One region of the Streptomyces sp. Pv4-95 genome, then DNA from elsewhere that is predicted to be linked to it. Evidence: riboswitches for the same ligand, from Rfam matches in the RefSeq annotation. Region 1 holds a riboswitch; the other holds the start of a gene.

Region 1 (7,857 bases):
GACCGCAGCCGGCCGCTAGCGGCCCTCATCTAAGGAACTCGCAATGAACATCGAATGGGCAGCTCTCGGTCAGGTCTTCGGCGTCAGCCTCGTGGTGACGGTCGGGATCGTGGGCCTGTTCACCGTCGGCATCGTCGGTACGTCCCGCAAGCCGCACCAGGAGGGCGCGGCGGCCGTGGCCTCCGGGCCCGGTGCGGGCGCGCGGACCGGCGCGGTGACCGCCTTCGCGCTGTGCGCGGCGGCCGTGGCCTACGGCATCTACCTGATCGTCGCCGGCTGACCGGTACGGCGAGGGACTCCACCGGACGAGGCGTTCGGCGGACCGCGGCATCAGCCGCGGCCGCTGAGCGCCTCGTCCGCTTCCCTGGCCAGGGCGTCGGCGATGGCGGTGCCGCCGCGGCTGTTGAGGTATTCGGAGACGCGCAGCTGCACGACCTTGCTGAAGGTCTGGTAGTGGGCGGAGCGCGGGCGGGGCTCGGCGGCCCGTAGCGCCGCGTACAGCGTCCGGGTGTACGGCGGCTCCTGGCCGGGGCGCTGCGCCGGCTGCCGGGCGGCGCCGTGTTCCGCGCGCTCGGCGTCCCCGGGCGGCAGGGTGCAGTCGGGGGCCTTCTCGGGTGCCCGGTAGGCCGAGTCGCGGGTCGCGGCGAACCCCCGCTCCAGCAGGCAGCGCTCACTGCCCGGACCGGTCAGTGCCTCGATCAACCGGCGGGCGCCCTCCGGGCGGGAGCTGGTCGCGGAGATCGCGAGGTTCTGCCCGCCCAGGACGGACATCCGCTTGCCGTCGGTGGGGCGGCCGGGCAGCTCGGCGACGTCGAACTGGACGCCCGCCTCCAGCTTCTCGGCGACCGAGGCGTACTCCACCGGCCAGTTGCGCATGAACAGCGCACGGCCGTCGGCGAACCAGCGGCGGCTCTCGGTCTCGTCCATGGTCGTGGCCTCGTGCGGCATGATCGAGTCGAGCCGGTCCTTGACGTCGGCGACGCCCTGCTGGAGCGCGCCGACCTGCTCTCCCTTGGTGAAGCTGGTCGCCTCCGGGGCGCCGCCGTTGGCCCAGGCGGACTCCAGGGTGTTGACGGTCAGCCCTTCGTACGGGCGGAGCTGGGCGACCATGCCGTACATCTTCGGGACGGCCTCGGCGTCCTCATCCGCGTTCCCGGCGGCCTTGGCGTCCTTCGCGGCCTTGCGGTTGTAGGCCCCGGCGACCTGGGCAGCCACGTTCTTCAGCTCGCCCCAGTTGGTGGGGGGCCGGTCGTATCCGTAGTCGTGAAGGATGTCCTTGCGGTAATAGAGCAGCCCGGCATCGGTGTTGAAGGGCACGCCCCACACCTTGCCCCCGTACTCGACGGTCTTGACCACGCTGTCGAGGAAGTCGGCGTCCAGGCTCGCGCCCCAGGGCCGGATGACGCCGGCCTCGGCGAACTCGGCGGTCCAGGCCACGTCGAGGTTGAGCACGTCGTAGCCGCTGTTGCCGGACTGGCCGGAGGCCAGCAGCTGGCTGCGCTGGCCGTCCGCGGTGTCCGGCAGCTTGACGATCCGCACGGTGCGGCCGGTGCGCCGCTCCCAGTCGAGGATGAGGTCCTGGCGCACACCGGAGCTGCTGAGGTCGCTGCCGGTGGCGAGGACGATCGCGCCCTTCTCCGGGGTGGGCTCCGGCCCGGACGTACAGCCGCTCGCCGCCGCCGTCAGGGTCAGGCACACCAGGGCCGCGGGCAATCCGGCCCGCCGGGCCCTCACCGGCTGTCCTTTCCGGCCGCGCCGACGGAGGCGACCAGTCCGGCGAGCAGATCGGGGGCGTCAGGACCGCCGGGCACGCACTGCCCCTTGGAGGCACCGGCCAGCCCCTGGAGGACGAAGGAGTCGCAGCCTGCCTTGCCCATGACGAGGGTGAGGACGGGCACCTCGGGTCCCTTCTTGAGGAGTGAGTTGAGGGTCTGCTCCACGCCCGACGCCCGCCCTGCGGCGCCGTCGTCCTGGTCGAGGACGAGCACGATGGCGTTGTTGGTGCCGGTGGACTTCTTCATCTCCCGTACCGCGGCGGTCAGTGCCTCCTGCATGGCCGCGCCGTGTTCGACCAGCTCCCCCTTGGCGATGCGGTCCAGGGCCGCCTTGCCCGGGGCGGGGTCGGCGGTGCCCAGCGGGACGGTCCGGCGTACCGCGCCGGGATCGGTGGGGTGCGCGCCGTCGGGGAAGGTCCACAGGCCGTACGTGTGGTGGGTGCCCACCATCTCCAGGGCGCGGCCGGCCGCGCTGAGGGCGATCGGGAGTTTGCCGCCCTCGGCCATCGAGGTGGAGGTGTCCATGAGAATCAGCAGCCGGCTGGACTTCTGCGCCTTGTCGTAGCCGTCCAGCACCCGTGTCACCTGGTCCCCGCCCGCGGTGAACGGGGTGACCGGCGCGTCGAGGTCGGCGTCCGCGCGGTCGTCGGTCAGCGGCGAGTCCGGCACCGGGTCCGGCGCCTTGCCGTCCTTGCCGGGCACCGCACGGTAGCCCTGCCTGCCGAGGATGCGGCGGCCGCCCTCGGGGTCCCTCAGCCAGTCGCCGAACCGGCCGACGGCGTCCTGGCGCGGCGCGGCGTCGGTGGCGCCCTGCCAGTCCACCCGGATCAGCGGGTGGTCGAGCGCCGGGACGTTCTTGGGGTAGTAGGCGGCGTACCGGTCGCCGGGGGCGAGCGGGCTCTCCAGGGCGGGACAACCGCCGATGGCGCGGCCGAGGTTGAAGTCGGCGAGGGACTTCTCCGAGACCAGTGGTGCCGCCCCCGTCCCGCGGCCGGTGCCGGGGCGGCCGTCCTGGCCGGTGGGCCGCAGCGAGCAGAGCAGCTCGGTGCTGCCCGCGTACTGGCTGCCCGGGGCGGAGAGCCGGCGCTCGGCGTCCCGGGCGAGGGTGGGGTCGGGGCCGCCCGCGGGAGCGATCCGCGAGCCGTCGTTGGCGAGATACAGGCCGATGGTGTGCAGCAGGCCGGTGCCGGAAAGGACGGGGCTGGGGCGCAGCAGTCGCAGGTCGCGGTGGTCGCTGTCGGTGCCGGTGAGGATCTCCTGCCAGGAGGCACCGACCTGTTCGACGTCGTCGAGGCGCCGGTTCGCCGGGATGCCGACGACGAGCGGGGTGTAGGCCACCGGGCCGGTGTGGTGCAGGGTCACCGGGGAGCCGGTGGCGGGCATGCCGCGGCGGACCTCGGCGTAGTCGGCGCTGGATTCGGGGATCCACAGATCGGGCTGCGGCCCCGGCCTGTTGAGGGGCTCGATGCCCTTGGTGGACGGGTGGCCCTTACCGGTGCCGTGGGCCTCGCCCTGCCAGCGGTCGGCGGCGGCGAAGCCCTGGTCGACCTGGTCCTTGGCCGCGGAGTAGACGGTGATCTGGGCGCGCCGGCAGCCGTCGGGAACGTCGTCCTCACCCTGCAGCGGACGGGTGTTGCTGTCGGACATCTCGTAGGCGAAGGCCGCCTGGCGCAGGGCCGGTTCGGACTCGGGGGCGGTGAGCAGGCGCAGTTCGAGGGCGGGCGGGCAGGCCGGGTCGGTCCGCAGGAGCTGGAAGGCGACGAGGCCGGCGGCGGTGAGGCCGAGGACGGTCACCAGGGCGGCGATGACCCGCAGCCAGCGGCTGAGGCGCTGCTTCAGCCACCGGCGCAAGCGGATGCGCAGCGGGGTCGGGGGCCGGACCTCGGGGGTGGCGAAGGAGAGGATGACGTCGTCGACGGTGTTCTGCTTGGCCGAGCGGGGCTCCCAGACGTCGCCCATCGGCGTCCGCTCGTGGGCCAGCCGCTCGCGCAGTGTGCGGACGAGGTCCTCGAAGGTGACGAACCGCTCGCCGGGTATGCCGCGTTCGAGGATCTGCACGACCGCGCGGGTGAAGAGGGAGCCGCCGGCCGGTTCGTCGCCGCTGAAGATCCGGCGGTTGGGCTGCGCGGCCATCAGCAGGGACATGGGTGTGCGGCGGGAGTGGAAGGTCTCGTCGGCGTTGCCGGAGTAGCAGCACTCCAGCAGGATCACGATCCGGTCGGCGCGTGCGCTGTCGAGGTAGGACAGCACCATGTCCTGCCAGGACACCGCCTTGTGGCGCTGGCGGGTGTCCGACATGCCGACCATGAGCTGCAGGTCGCCGCCGTCGCGGCCGACCCAGCCGTGGCCGGAGAAGTGCACCAGCAGCAGGCCGCGTGCCTCGTCGGTGACGGTGTCCAGGGCCTGCTCCAGCTCCCAGGGCTCCTGAGGCCGGCAGATGACGACTTCCTCGTCGGTGAACAGGTCGGTGCCGGGGGCGAGCAGGACCCGCTTGAGTTCCTCGGCGTTCGCCTCCACGGCGGGGAGTGCGGATAAGTTCTTGTAGTCGCTGACACAGATCAGCAGCGCCCGGTTGATCTTGCCCCGCGCGTCGTAGAGGGACATCCGGGTCAGTCCTCGCCGGCGCTGCCGCCCTCGGTCGACCGGCTTCGGGGATCGGGGCGTTCGGGGGCCGCGCCGCGCGGGCCCGGGTCACCGACCGGCGCCAGCCCGCCGTCGCCGTCGACGGCCACGGCCGGCGCCTCCCCCACCGCCCGTTCCTCCCGGCGCCGCCGCAGCCACTCCCGCAGGGCGATGCTCAGGCTCTTGGTCACCTCGGCGGCGACCGTGCCGATGAGGACCAGGACCAGATCGTCGATGCCGATGGCCATGTCGCCGAGGTCGCGTTCGTCCGGGGCGCCGTCGCCGCCGGACGGGCGCGGCCGCAGGGCCCAGTCGTGGCGCTGGTGTGCCAGCCACGGCTCGCGCTCCAGCCATGCCTTGAGATCCTCGATGTCCTGGTGTGCGTTGTTCGTGCCCGTGATCCTGATACGGATCTCGTGACGGTCAGCCTTGTCCGGCATCCCCCGGCCCCCTTCCGGCGGCGCCATCGCCCGCCGTGCCACCAGATAGTGACGTGGGATCAGGCGCGGGGGCAACCGTCCGTGACCTCCGGAGCACCCTGTGGTGTGCGCCACAGCGCCTGCCACAGGGCTGCGTCGCAGGTCAAGGGTGAGTTGACGGGCATTCGTGGGGCGTGGTGGACTGCCGGAGCCATTCGGCGACAGATGAGGAAGTCCGGTGAGAATCCGGCGCGGTCCCGCCACTGTCACCGGGGAGCGTTCCTCCAGGAGAGGTCACGGCCCGTCACGCGTCGTCCGTCAGGTCGCGCGCGTACGGGCTGGAAGGCCGGGGGAAGCGCCGATCCGGGAGCCAGGAGACTCTCGTCGCCGTCACGTCGAGCCAGGGCGCGGACCCTGAGTGAGGACATACCGCCATGCCCGGCCGCAGTTCGAGATGCCCGTTGAGCGACGCCGCAGCATCCCTTCGAGGACTGACGGCGGTCTGATCCGATGCGTGCCGAACACGCCACGTACGCGTGCGGCGCGGCCCTCGGCTTTCTCGGCGACCTGATCGCGGCGGACCCCCGGCGCGGCCATCCGGTGGCCGCGTTCGGCCGGGCCGCGGGTGCCGTCGAGCGCCGGCTGTGGCGCGACCACCGCGGCCGGGGAGCGGCCCATGCCCTGCTGTGCGCGGGCGGCGCGGCCGCGGGCGCCGCGCTCGTGCAGCGCGCCGTACGCGGCTCCCTGACCTCGCCGCTTCCCGGCGGTGGCGCCCGCACCCGTACCGCCGCCGGCGTCGCCCTGACCGCGGCGACGGTCTGGGCCGTGCTGGGCGGCACCTCGCTGGGCCGGGAGGCGCGGGCCATCGGCGGCGCGCTGACGGCGGGCGACCCGGATCTGGCGCGGGAGCGGCTGCCGCATCTGTGCGGGCGCGACCCGCAGGCACTGGACGAGCCGCAGATGGCGCGCGCGGTGGTCGAGTCGGTCGCGGAGAACACGTCGGACGCGGTGGTCGGCGCGCTGGTATGGGGTGCGCTGGGCGGTGTGCCCGGCCTGGTGGCGTTCCGTGCGGTGAACACCCTGGACGCGATGGTGGGTCATAAATCGCCTCGATACCGCCGGTTCGGCTGGGCGTCGGCCCGGCTCGACGACGTGGCCGGCTGGCCCGGGGCCCGGCTGACCGCGGCCCTCACGGTGCTCGCGGGCCCCGACCGGCGCGGCGCGCTGAACGCCTGGCGGGCCGACGGCGGCGCGCACCCCAGCCCCAACGCGGGCCCGGTGGAGGCGTCGTTCGCGGGGGCGCTTGGCGTCCGGCTGGGCGGCACGCTGGCGTACGGCGGGCGGGTGGAGCACCGGCCGGTGCTCAACGGCGCGGCGCGACCGGTCGGCGTGCCCGACATCGAGCGGGCGGTCCGGCTCTCGCGCCGGGTGAGCGTGCTGGCGCTGGCGACGACGGTCGCGGGCCGGCTCGCGGTGGGCGCGGTCCGGGCGGCGAGGGCGCACGGCCGGGCGGGTTCGGCACGGCTCACGGCACAGCGATGCCCCGGCAGATGAGGAGGGCCCGGTGACGGGACGGTTCGAGGTGTCCGGCGGGTCCGTCGGCGGTGGCCTGCTGGTGGCCGGCACGACGTCCGACGCGGGCAAGAGCGTGGTCACGGCCGGCATCTGCCGGTGGCTGGTTCGCCAGGGCGTCCGCGTCGCGCCGTTCAAGGCGCAGAACATGTCGCTGAACTCCTTCGTGACGCGTGAGGGCGCGGAGATCGGACGGGCGCAGGCGATGCAGGCGGCGGCCGCCCGGGTCGAGCCGACGGCGCTGATGAATCCGGTGCTGCTCAAGCCCGGCAGCGACCGCAGCAGCCAGGTGGTGCTGCTGGGCAAGCCGGTGGGCGAGCTGAGCGCCACGGGATACTTCGGGCACCCCGACGGCCGGACGCCCGGCGCGGGGCCGTACGCCGGGCGGCGCGAGGCGCTGCTGGGTACGGTCACCGACTGCCTCCAGGAACTTCGGCGCACCCATGACGCGGTGATCTGCGAGGGCGCGGGCAGCCCCGCCGAGATCAATCTGCGCCGGACCGACATCGTCAACATGGGCATCGCGCGGGCCGGCCGGCTGCCCGTCGTGGTGGTCGGGGACATCGACAGGGGCGGGGTGTTCGCCTCCTTCTTCGGCACCACGGCGCTGCTGTCGAAGGAGGACCAGTCGCTGATCGCGGGCTATGTCGTCAACAAGTTCCGCGGCGATGTGACGCTGCTGGAGCCGGGGTTGGAGATGCTGCGCGGCCTCACCGGCCGGCCGACGCTCGGCGTGCTGCCCTTCGCCCACGGGCTCGGCATCGACGAGGAGGACGGCCTGCGGGTCTCGCTGCGCGGCGCGGTGCGCGAGAGCGTGGTGGCGCCGCCGCACGGCGCGGACGTCCTGCGGGTCGCGGTGGCCGCGGTGCCGCTGATGTCCAACTTCACGGACGTGGACGCGCTGGCCGCAGAACCCGGCGTGGTCGTGCGGTTCGTGGACCGGGCCGAGGAACTGGCCGACGCGGACCTGGTGGTGCTGCCGGGCACCCGGGGCACGGTCCGGGCGCTGGAGTGGCTGCGCGAGCGCGGTCTGGCGGACGCGATCGCGCGCCGGGCCGCCGAGGGCCGTCCGGTGCTGGGCATCTGCGGCGGGTTCCAGATGCTCGGCGAGCACATCGACGACGAGGTGGAGTCGCGGGCGGGCGCGGTGCCCGGCCTCGGGCTGCTGCCCGTCCGGGTGCGCTTCGCCGTGGAGAAGACGCTGGCGCGCCCCGTCGGGCAGGCGCTGGACGAGCCCGTGGAGGGCTACGAGATCCACCACGGGGTGGCCGAGGTCAACGGCGGGCAGACGTTCATCTCCGACGGCCGCGGGCAGAGTCTGGACGGGTGCCGGGTCGGCTCGGTGTGGGGCACCCACTGGCACGGCTCGCTGGAGAGCGACGCGTTCCGGCGGGCCTTTCTGCGGCAGGTCGCGGCGGACGCGGGCCGGGCCTTCGTGCCGGCCCCCGACACCTGCTTCGGCACGCTGC
Region 2 (7,857 bases), 1.8 Mb from region 1:
TTGTACCGCTCGCCGTAGCCCAGTTCGGTGCCCGGACCGGTCGAGCGGCTGCCGACCGCCCAGACATCGTCCGGCCCCACCACGGCCAGGTCGGAGGCGCCGTACGGCAGACGCGTCGTGGTCCAGCGGGTGCCGTCCCAGTGCACGGCGGTCTGCTCGCCGCCGAGGGCCCAGATGTCGTCCGGGCTCGCGGCATCGAGGTCGCCGACGTTGCCCGGCGGAGGGTTCGGCACCGCGGACCAGCGAGTGCCGTCCCACATCGCCCAGGGGTTCACGCCGTCGCCGTCTTGGTGGGTCTGCGGCCGCACCCACAGGGCTTTCTCTCCGACTTCTTCCAGTTTCGGCGGGTAGTCGGTGGCGGCGAGAGGATCGGGGAGAGGCTCACGCTTCCACCGCGAACCGTCATAGTGCAGCAAGTGGGCGTTGGACTTGCCGTTGTTCTCGGTCCCGACCGCCCAGATGTCGTCCTTGGCCAGGACGGCGACATCCGTGAGTTCTCCGCTGAAGTCCGCGATGTGCTCGAACTTCCAAGTGAGGGAGCTGGTCTTCGGCGGGGCATCCTTGCCGCCGTTGTCTGCCGCGTCGGTGGAGCCTGTGGCCCGGGAGTCGGTCGGCTTGGAGTCCGCGCCGCATCCCGCAGCCGTGAGCACAGTGGCCAGCACGGCAGCGGTCACTATGCCCCTACGCCTGATTCCCGCAGCTCTGCGCATGATCGCTCCCCCTCGTCGCTCCCCTTCGGAGCGGTTCTCGGCGAGCGGGCAGCGTACCCGGCCGCCGACCGATATCGCGTGCTGCTGCGGGGGCCGAGCCTGCCTTGCAGTCCCAACGGGATTGGGAGTTGGCCTTTGGGGGCGCGCAACACAATGGGCTGTAGGCCCATGAGACCTGATGAGCACGGCAACATCGCCCCATCTCGACGCTGATGCCCTCGCGGGTGCGGGGGCCCTCGAAGCCCGCCGCGCACTGCGAACACTGCGGAGAGGCTCAAGGCGCCGCTCACCTGTCGCTGCCCGACGGCTCCACCGGATAGGGGACGTGAGTGCGCCGAACGGGTCGAAGGCGAGTCGGCCACCGGCCGGTGGGACGGGCCTGCTGGGCGCAGTCGCGGCGCTCGCAGATGCGGCAGCCCAGGCCGATCGGAGTAGCCGCCCGGGGGTCTTCCAGGGGCGATGCCTTCCGCGTAGACGAGGCGATGGGCGTGGCGCAGGGCATCGGCAGTGGCCGGTACCTCCGGGACACGGGCCGCCCAGGCGCCTGGGCGGCCCGTGTCCCGACTGCGACGCTCCCCATCGTGGGGTCCGCTCGACCCCGCTGGCGTCGTTGTATGACCGCAGCCTCGCCCGGTGTGAAACGTGGGAGCAGCTTGACCACAACGCGCTCATGCGGCAGCGCGCTTCGGCCACCGGGGTGCTACAGCGGCGGGAGAAGCCCGGCGGAGTTCTGGCCGGAACCCGATGGAGGCGTGGCCTCTGCCTGCTGATCGGGACCGTCGGTGCGCAGCAGGCAGGCATCCATGATCCAGCCATGACGCTTGCGTGCTGCGGCACGCAACTCCACTACCTGGTCGGCGACTTCGTTCAGTGGGCCGGAGACGAGCAGCTCTTCGGGTGTGCCGACGTAGGCGCCCCAGTACATCCACCAGCCCTCCGCCCGGTGCGCGGTGAGCGCCGCACCGACGTCGAGCATGACGGCGACGTCCTCGCCCGCGACGAGTCCTGACCCGGCGACGTGTCGGCCGGGGGCGATTCGGAGCGGCCTGCCGAGTCGGGTCAGCGTCGTACGGTGGCGGGCGGCCAGCACCGAGATGCTGCTCACCCCGGGAATCACGTTGTATGTGAACGACACCTGGCCGCGGGCAGCCACCTCATCCAGCGCGTCGATCGTGCTGTCGTAGAGCGCGGGGTCGCCCCACACGAGGAAGGCGCCGGTCCGGCTCGGCGCCAGTTCGTCCTGGATGAGCCGCTCGTACAGGGCGGCCCGGTGGTGGCGCCAGTCGACGACCTGGGACCGGTAGCCCGCGGTGTCCGCGGGGGAGCGGTCACGCCGCGGGTCCTCGGCTTCGACCACCCGGTGGCCGGGGCCGGCGTGCTCGGCCACCAGGTTGCGGCGTAGTCGTGTCAGTTCGGACGTCCGCGTGCCCTTGTCCAGGAGGAGGAACACCTCGCAGTCCCGCATGGCCCGCACGGCGGCCAGCGTCACATGCTCCGGATCTCCCGCGCCGATCCCGATCACCAGGATCCGCCGCAGGTCCTCGCCGGTCATGAGGACACCGCCGCGGACGGTGCCGTCGCGCACACGGCCGTGCCCGTACCGCCATGCGCGAACTCGCTGTCCGCGTCCGCCCGGTCTTCCCCTTCGATCTCACCCGGATACATGACCTGGACGTCGCGCAGCAGGCCGTCCACCACGTCGTCAAGATCGAGGCGCTTCTCCACCGAGCGCAGGTCGGTCAATCCGGCCCGGAGGGAGACTCGGGGTGGTGCGAGGAGTTTGCAGCAGTCCTCGTCAGGCAGTACGGAGATCTCCGCCGTGCCGATGGCCCGGGCTTCGTCGATGATCTCCTGCTTCTCCCAGCCGACCAGCGGGCGAAGCACCGGCAGGGTGGCGGCCTCGTCCACGGCGGCCATGTTCGCGAGGGTCTGGCTGGCCACCTGCCCCAGGCTGTCACCCGTCACCAGGGCTTCCGCTCGGGTCCGGCTCGCCAGCGCGGAAGCCGCGCGGACCATCAGCCGTCGCTGTGCGACGACCTGAAGCTTGCCGGCCCCCGCGATGGCCAGTTGCTTCTGGGCGTTGCCGAGCGCGATGACATGCAGCCGTCCGCCGGGCTGGTAGCGGTTGAGTTCACGCGCGAGGGCGTAAGCCTTGTAGACGGAAGCGGCGTTCGTGTACGGGGCGCCGGTGAAGTGGACGAAGTCGCAGCGCAGCCCGCGACGCATCGCCCGATGGGCCGCCACCGGCGAGTCGTAGCCGCCGGAGAGCAGCACCAGGGCACGCCCGCCGGAGCCGACGGGGAGCCCGCCCGCCCCCTGGTAGCGGTTCCATGAGACATAGCTCTCCTTGTGGTCGATCTCGACCGAGAGTCGTACATCCGGGTTGGAGAGGTTCACCGGCACCGGTCCCAGAGCTTCCTGGACGCGTGCGCCGAGAAAGCGCTCGAACTGCGACGAGGTCATCTCGAAGCCCTTGTACCGACGCTTGACCCGCACGGCGAAACTGATCCCGGGCTGCTCGGCACGGGCGTCGGCGAGCGCGTCCACAGCCACCTGCGTGATGTCCGCAACGGTGCCGGGGACCCGCAGGGCGGGCTCCACCGAGTTGAACCCGATCACCCGGCGGGCGCGCTCCACCAGGACATCCTGCGAAACCTCGCCGCCGAGCACGGTCACGTTCTGGCCGGACTTGATCCACGTGGAGCCGCCTATGCCCCGCAGAGCGTGGCGGAGGTTGTCGTGCAACCGCTCGGTGAACAGGTGCCGGTTGCGGCCCTTGAGGAAGATCTCACCATGCTTGAGCAGGACACAGGGGCCGCTGGGGCGAGGCGTTCGAGGGGAGGGGACGGTGGGCATGCTCGGTTCGTCGGGCACGAAACTCTCCTTCGCGAGTCGTCGTGAGGACCGGATCAGGGCCGCGAACGGGATGCGGGCCGGCCCGTCCCCGTCATGCGCAGGGAGAGGTGGAACGCGCCACTCGGTCATCGGTCCCGGTACCGGGTCGCCGTGGATGCGTGCGCGGTGATCACACCCCGCACGAGCAGTGGCAGGTCTTCGGACTCGTGGGCACATCCCGAAGGACGGGGCACCTACTGACCGTCGCTTCCCAGGTCACACGACCCAGTGCTGGATGACGGCGGTCGTTCCCACTCACCGCTGCGAGGCAGTCCCGGACTCCCACCGGGTTCCCTCTTACGACACCCCGTCTGGCGGACGGGGCGAACCAGCTGCTGGTCCAGGGTAGACAAGGCGGCACACGGCCCACGCACCAGCGGGGGGGGGGCCACCGCGCGCCGCGGGCCTCAGCGGCCTGGCAAGGCGTCGGACTCGACCGTAGACAGTGGTTGCCTGATCGTGGTCCCCTGCCGCACCGATCCGGAGGTCTGACCACAGCAAGGCCGGTAGACCACTCAAGGAGTCCGAGAGTTCCACAGCGAGCGGAACGACCGCCGTGCCCGACACCGGCCCTCCTTGCGCGAGGAGGACACATCGCGCGACGACACCGGGCCGCCAGCACCTCACCGGTACGCGCTTCCCGGCATCACCTCCGTACTCGTCGTATGACGCCGCGATCTCGGCCGGATCGCGAATGGGCCCGGCCCGAAGGGGCTGACGCCCTATCGCCCGGTTCGCCTCAGCACGCAGTCTCCGCAGAGCCCTCCGCCTGGAACGCGGTAGTACAGGCAGCAACTGCGTCGTGAGAATTCAGGGACGGCGGGATCCAGGGTTCCGGTGTCGCGCAGAGGCGGGGCGTCGAGCAGGGTCGTGGTCAGCGCCACCGCTCGTTCCGCCGCTTCCGGGCGGCCTGTTCTGTGGCACCAGTCGTGCAGGACACGGAGGGTGCCGACCAGTGCCGAAGCGGCGTTGCCCCACAGCACCCGGGGGGAGATCGTGGCCACAGTGCTGACGGCCTGGAGCAGCGGCACCAGGTGACCGTGCAGGACCGCTGCCAGTAGTTGGCCCGACAGATCCTTCTCGGAGGTCGAGGGCAGGGGGCACGGGGCGGGCAGCCAGAGTTCGTCAGGGGTGCTCCGGTCCGGATGCCACCACAAGGCGTCGCTGTCGAGATCGGGTAGCCGTCCGGTCAGTACCGCGGGTGCAAGGGCGATGGACCACAGCCGCCCGGCCAGGCCCTGGTAAACGAGGGATGCGGCGACCCGCCGTTCCGCTGTGCGGAGCCGGGTGGCGACCGTCTCCAGGCGGTGGCTCAGTGCCGGTGAGGCATTCTCTTGGTACAGCTCGGCCAGGGGGACAAAGCCCTGGTCGCGCGGTGTTCCGGCATCGGTCCGTACGGAGAAGAACGGCCCTACCAACTCGCTGCGGCCGAGCGTTGCGGTCATCGGCTCCTGCGGCACCGGGCCCTCCTCGGTTCGGGCTGGGTTGCCCGGGCCGGATCGTAGCGGCCTGGGTGGGTTCGGTGCCGGGTCGGGTGGAGCCGGCAGGCGCCCGGCTCGGTGCTCCGTGAGGGAGCGGCCCGGTGAGGCGCGCTATGGCCGCATTGGGAGGCTGTTGCCTCGCAAGCCGTGGTGCCATTGTCCAGCCCTATGGTCACTCCTCCACTGCGGACAGGCGGGTCGCCTCGCCCGGCACCACGGGGTCGCCCGCATCGACGGAGTGCAGGACGTGGGCCAGGACCTCCGCACCCCGGACCACCCTCGGGCCCGGCCGGTTGAAGTAGGCGGGCCCGTCCAGGACCCAGACGGCCTCGTTGCGCACGGCGGGCAGTTCGTCCCAGCCCGGCAGTTCGGTGAGCAAACGGCGTTCCCGCAGCGTGCGGTCAGGGCTGAAGCCGCAGGGCAGAACGAGGATCACGTCGGGGCGGGCGGCGCGTACCGCACTCCACTCCATCGGCTCGGTGTGCTCGCCCGGCACCGCGAGCAGTGGCGTGCCGCCTGCGCAGGTGATCTGCTCCGGCACCCAGTGCCCCGCCGGCCAGAGCGGATCGAGCCACTCGATGGCCACCACGCGCGGTCGCGTTCGCCCGGCGGTCAGCTGCTCCACCTCTGCCAGGCGGGTACGCAGCTCCTCCCGCCGCTGCTCCGCGCGTTCACGTACGCCAAGCTGAGCGCCTACCGTGACCAGGCAGTCCAGTACATCGCCCAGGGTCCGCGGCTCCAGGCTGAGCACCTTGGTGTCGGCGTCCAGGACCCGCACCGCTCGGGAGACGCTGCTGTAGGACACCGCGCACACGTCGCACAGGTCCTGGGTGAGAACCACGTCCGGAGCGAGGGCGGCGAGAGCCCGGGTGTCGAGGGTGTAGAGCGAGGAGCCCGTGTGGGATGCGCCGCCCACGGCGTCGGAGATCTCCCTGCTGCTCAGGGTGTCCGCGGAGAACTCGGCAGCCGTGACGACGGGCATCCCGGTGACGGCTTCCGGCGGCCAGTCACATTCGTGGGTGCGGCCCACCAGGTCGGCGGTCAGACCGAGTTCGGCCACGATGTCGGTGGCCGCGGGCAGCAGGGAGACGATGCGCATGTTCCGACCCTAGGTGTATTGACCCGGCAGCGTTGTGCACACGGTCGATGGGCGGCTGACCTGCGAGCGCGGTGGTGGCATCGGTGGTGGCGAACGCACCGACTGTCCGCAGCGGGCGGTACCACCACCGGGCCGCCGGCTCGCGCTGGACGAGACTGGAGGAGAACAGCAGCGCATTCGTGCCTACCCCGTTGCCGCACAGGACGGCTGAGCGCGCGCAACCGCGGCGCGCCTCTGGGCGAGCACCTGCCCACTGGCCGAAACTGGAGTACGCGACGGCGAAGTGCTCCTGTGCAGTTCGTGGCGGGGTGGTTACCGAGGGCGTTCGCTTCGAACGGCGCCTGTTCCACGCCGTGTTCGCGACCGCGGATCAGAAGGAGGGCATGAGCGCCTTCGTCGACAAGCGACCGCCGGACTTCGTCCACCGCTGAGCGGGCGGCGCCGTGACGGGTGTGGGCCACTGTCTCCGCGACAGGGGCACGCGCCGGAGGTGATGCCGGCTTGGTGAAGTCTTCCTGTGGTTCAACTGCTCAGTCCCTCTCAACTGCCTAGCTCCCTTCGGCGTCGTGGGGCACCCAGCGCAGGACGTCGCCGGGTTGGCAGTCAAGGGCGTCGCAGATGGCTTCGAGGGTGGTGAACCGCACCGCCTTCGCCCGTCCGTTCTTGAGCACGGCGAGGTTGGCGGGGGTGATGCCGACGGTGGCGGCGAACTCGCCGACCGACAGGTTGCGTTCGGTGAGCAGGCGGTCGAGGTCGACGACGATCGCCATCAGATGACTCCGGCCATCTCCGTCCGGAGCGCCGTCGCTCTGCGCAGGAGACTTCGCATGATCAGGGTGAGCATGGCGAACGAGGCTCCCGCACCCGCGGCGGCGATCGCGGCTGCCAAGCCGCTCAGGACGTCCATACCGTCGTCCGGGGAGGGGATCTCGGCCACCGCCAGGTGTGCGGCGGCCCCGACCGCCAGCGTCGTGGCCACGACCGAGGACCCGATGATGATGTCGACCCACGGGTAGGCCCGTGGAGTGAAGATCGCGCCGTGCCGGACCATGCCGAGCAGCCTCCACACGGCGGCGAGGGCGACCTGGACGCAGGCCACGCCGAGGATGGCCACCGCCACGTAGGGCGCCGCGAAGGGGGCGTAGGCGGGGAAGACGTCGACCTCGTCGGCCGCCGTGGTCGGGATGACCACGATCTGGCCGAAGAGGCCGAGCGCGATTGCCACGGCGATAGCGGCCCGGAGCACGCCTGTGATGAGGTGATGCATCTATCGATTGTCGATCGACGCCTATCGGAAATCAATAGACCGAGGTGAGTTTCGGTCATTCGCGTTCGCCGCACGACCGTTGCAGGACAAGGGCTCATGCAGCACACAGGCTGAGGACCCGTCATTTGCCGGGGGCGAAGGGCGACCGAAACACGTGTGTTCGAAAACTCGGCGCTGTCGTTAAGCCCGACATCGAGCTGGACGACTGGCCAGGGGGACCACGTGACGTCGACCGCATCACTGCCACAGCAAGACGCGGAGCCGCTTACGCCTCCCATGGGGCAAGGAGGCCGCTCGTGAAGCCGAGGAGGAAGCGTGCGCTCGCCCCGAGCGGGATCTCGGACGCGGAGCGGGAACTGTTCGGGGGGCGGTTGCGCTGGGACCAGTCCTTCGTCCGCCACGAGG

Evidence for each region. Region 1 has a riboswitch for cobalamin ahead of QOM21_RS28020 (cobalamin biosynthesis protein). Riboswitches for the same ligand answer to the same signal wherever they lie in the genome.
Region 2: it holds a riboswitch for cobalamin, as region 1 does, so the genes downstream of both, thiI (tRNA uracil 4-sulfurtransferase ThiI) here and QOM21_RS28020 (cobalamin biosynthesis protein) in region 1, are expected to answer to the same signal.

Annotation. Positions count from the first base shown of each region.
Region 1 covers NZ_CP127172.1:6,407,301-6,415,157, reverse strand. Annotated here, with positions in the region: gene QOM21_RS28045 (inorganic phosphate transporter) at 1-19, shown strand, start outside; gene QOM21_RS28040 (hypothetical protein) at 44-280, shown strand; gene QOM21_RS28035 (extracellular solute-binding protein) at 331-1,734, opposite strand; gene QOM21_RS28030 (caspase family protein) at 1,731-4,379, opposite strand; gene QOM21_RS28025 (hypothetical protein) at 4,385-4,837, opposite strand; cobalamin riboswitch at 5,042-5,197, shown strand; gene QOM21_RS28020 (cobalamin biosynthesis protein) at 5,327-6,370, shown strand; gene QOM21_RS28015 (cobyric acid synthase) at 6,381-7,857, shown strand, end outside.
Region 2 covers NZ_CP127172.1:8,197,101-8,204,957, forward strand. Annotated here, with positions in the region: gene QOM21_RS36055 (hypothetical protein) at 1-674, opposite strand, end outside; gene QOM21_RS36060 (short-chain fatty acyl-CoA regulator family protein) at 997-1,290, opposite strand; gene cobF (precorrin-6A synthase (deacetylating)) at 1,411-2,262, opposite strand; gene thiI (tRNA uracil 4-sulfurtransferase ThiI) at 2,259-3,566, opposite strand; cobalamin riboswitch at 3,738-3,953, opposite strand; gene QOM21_RS36075 ((2Fe-2S)-binding protein) at 4,328-5,050, opposite strand; gene QOM21_RS36080 (cobalamin-binding protein) at 5,259-6,185, opposite strand; partial or broken gene QOM21_RS36085 (enoyl-CoA hydratase) at 6,497-6,616, shown strand; gene QOM21_RS36090 (helix-turn-helix domain-containing protein) at 6,734-6,955, opposite strand; gene QOM21_RS36095 (DUF2975 domain-containing protein) at 6,955-7,452, opposite strand; gene QOM21_RS36100 (ABC transporter ATP-binding protein) at 7,749-7,857, shown strand, end outside.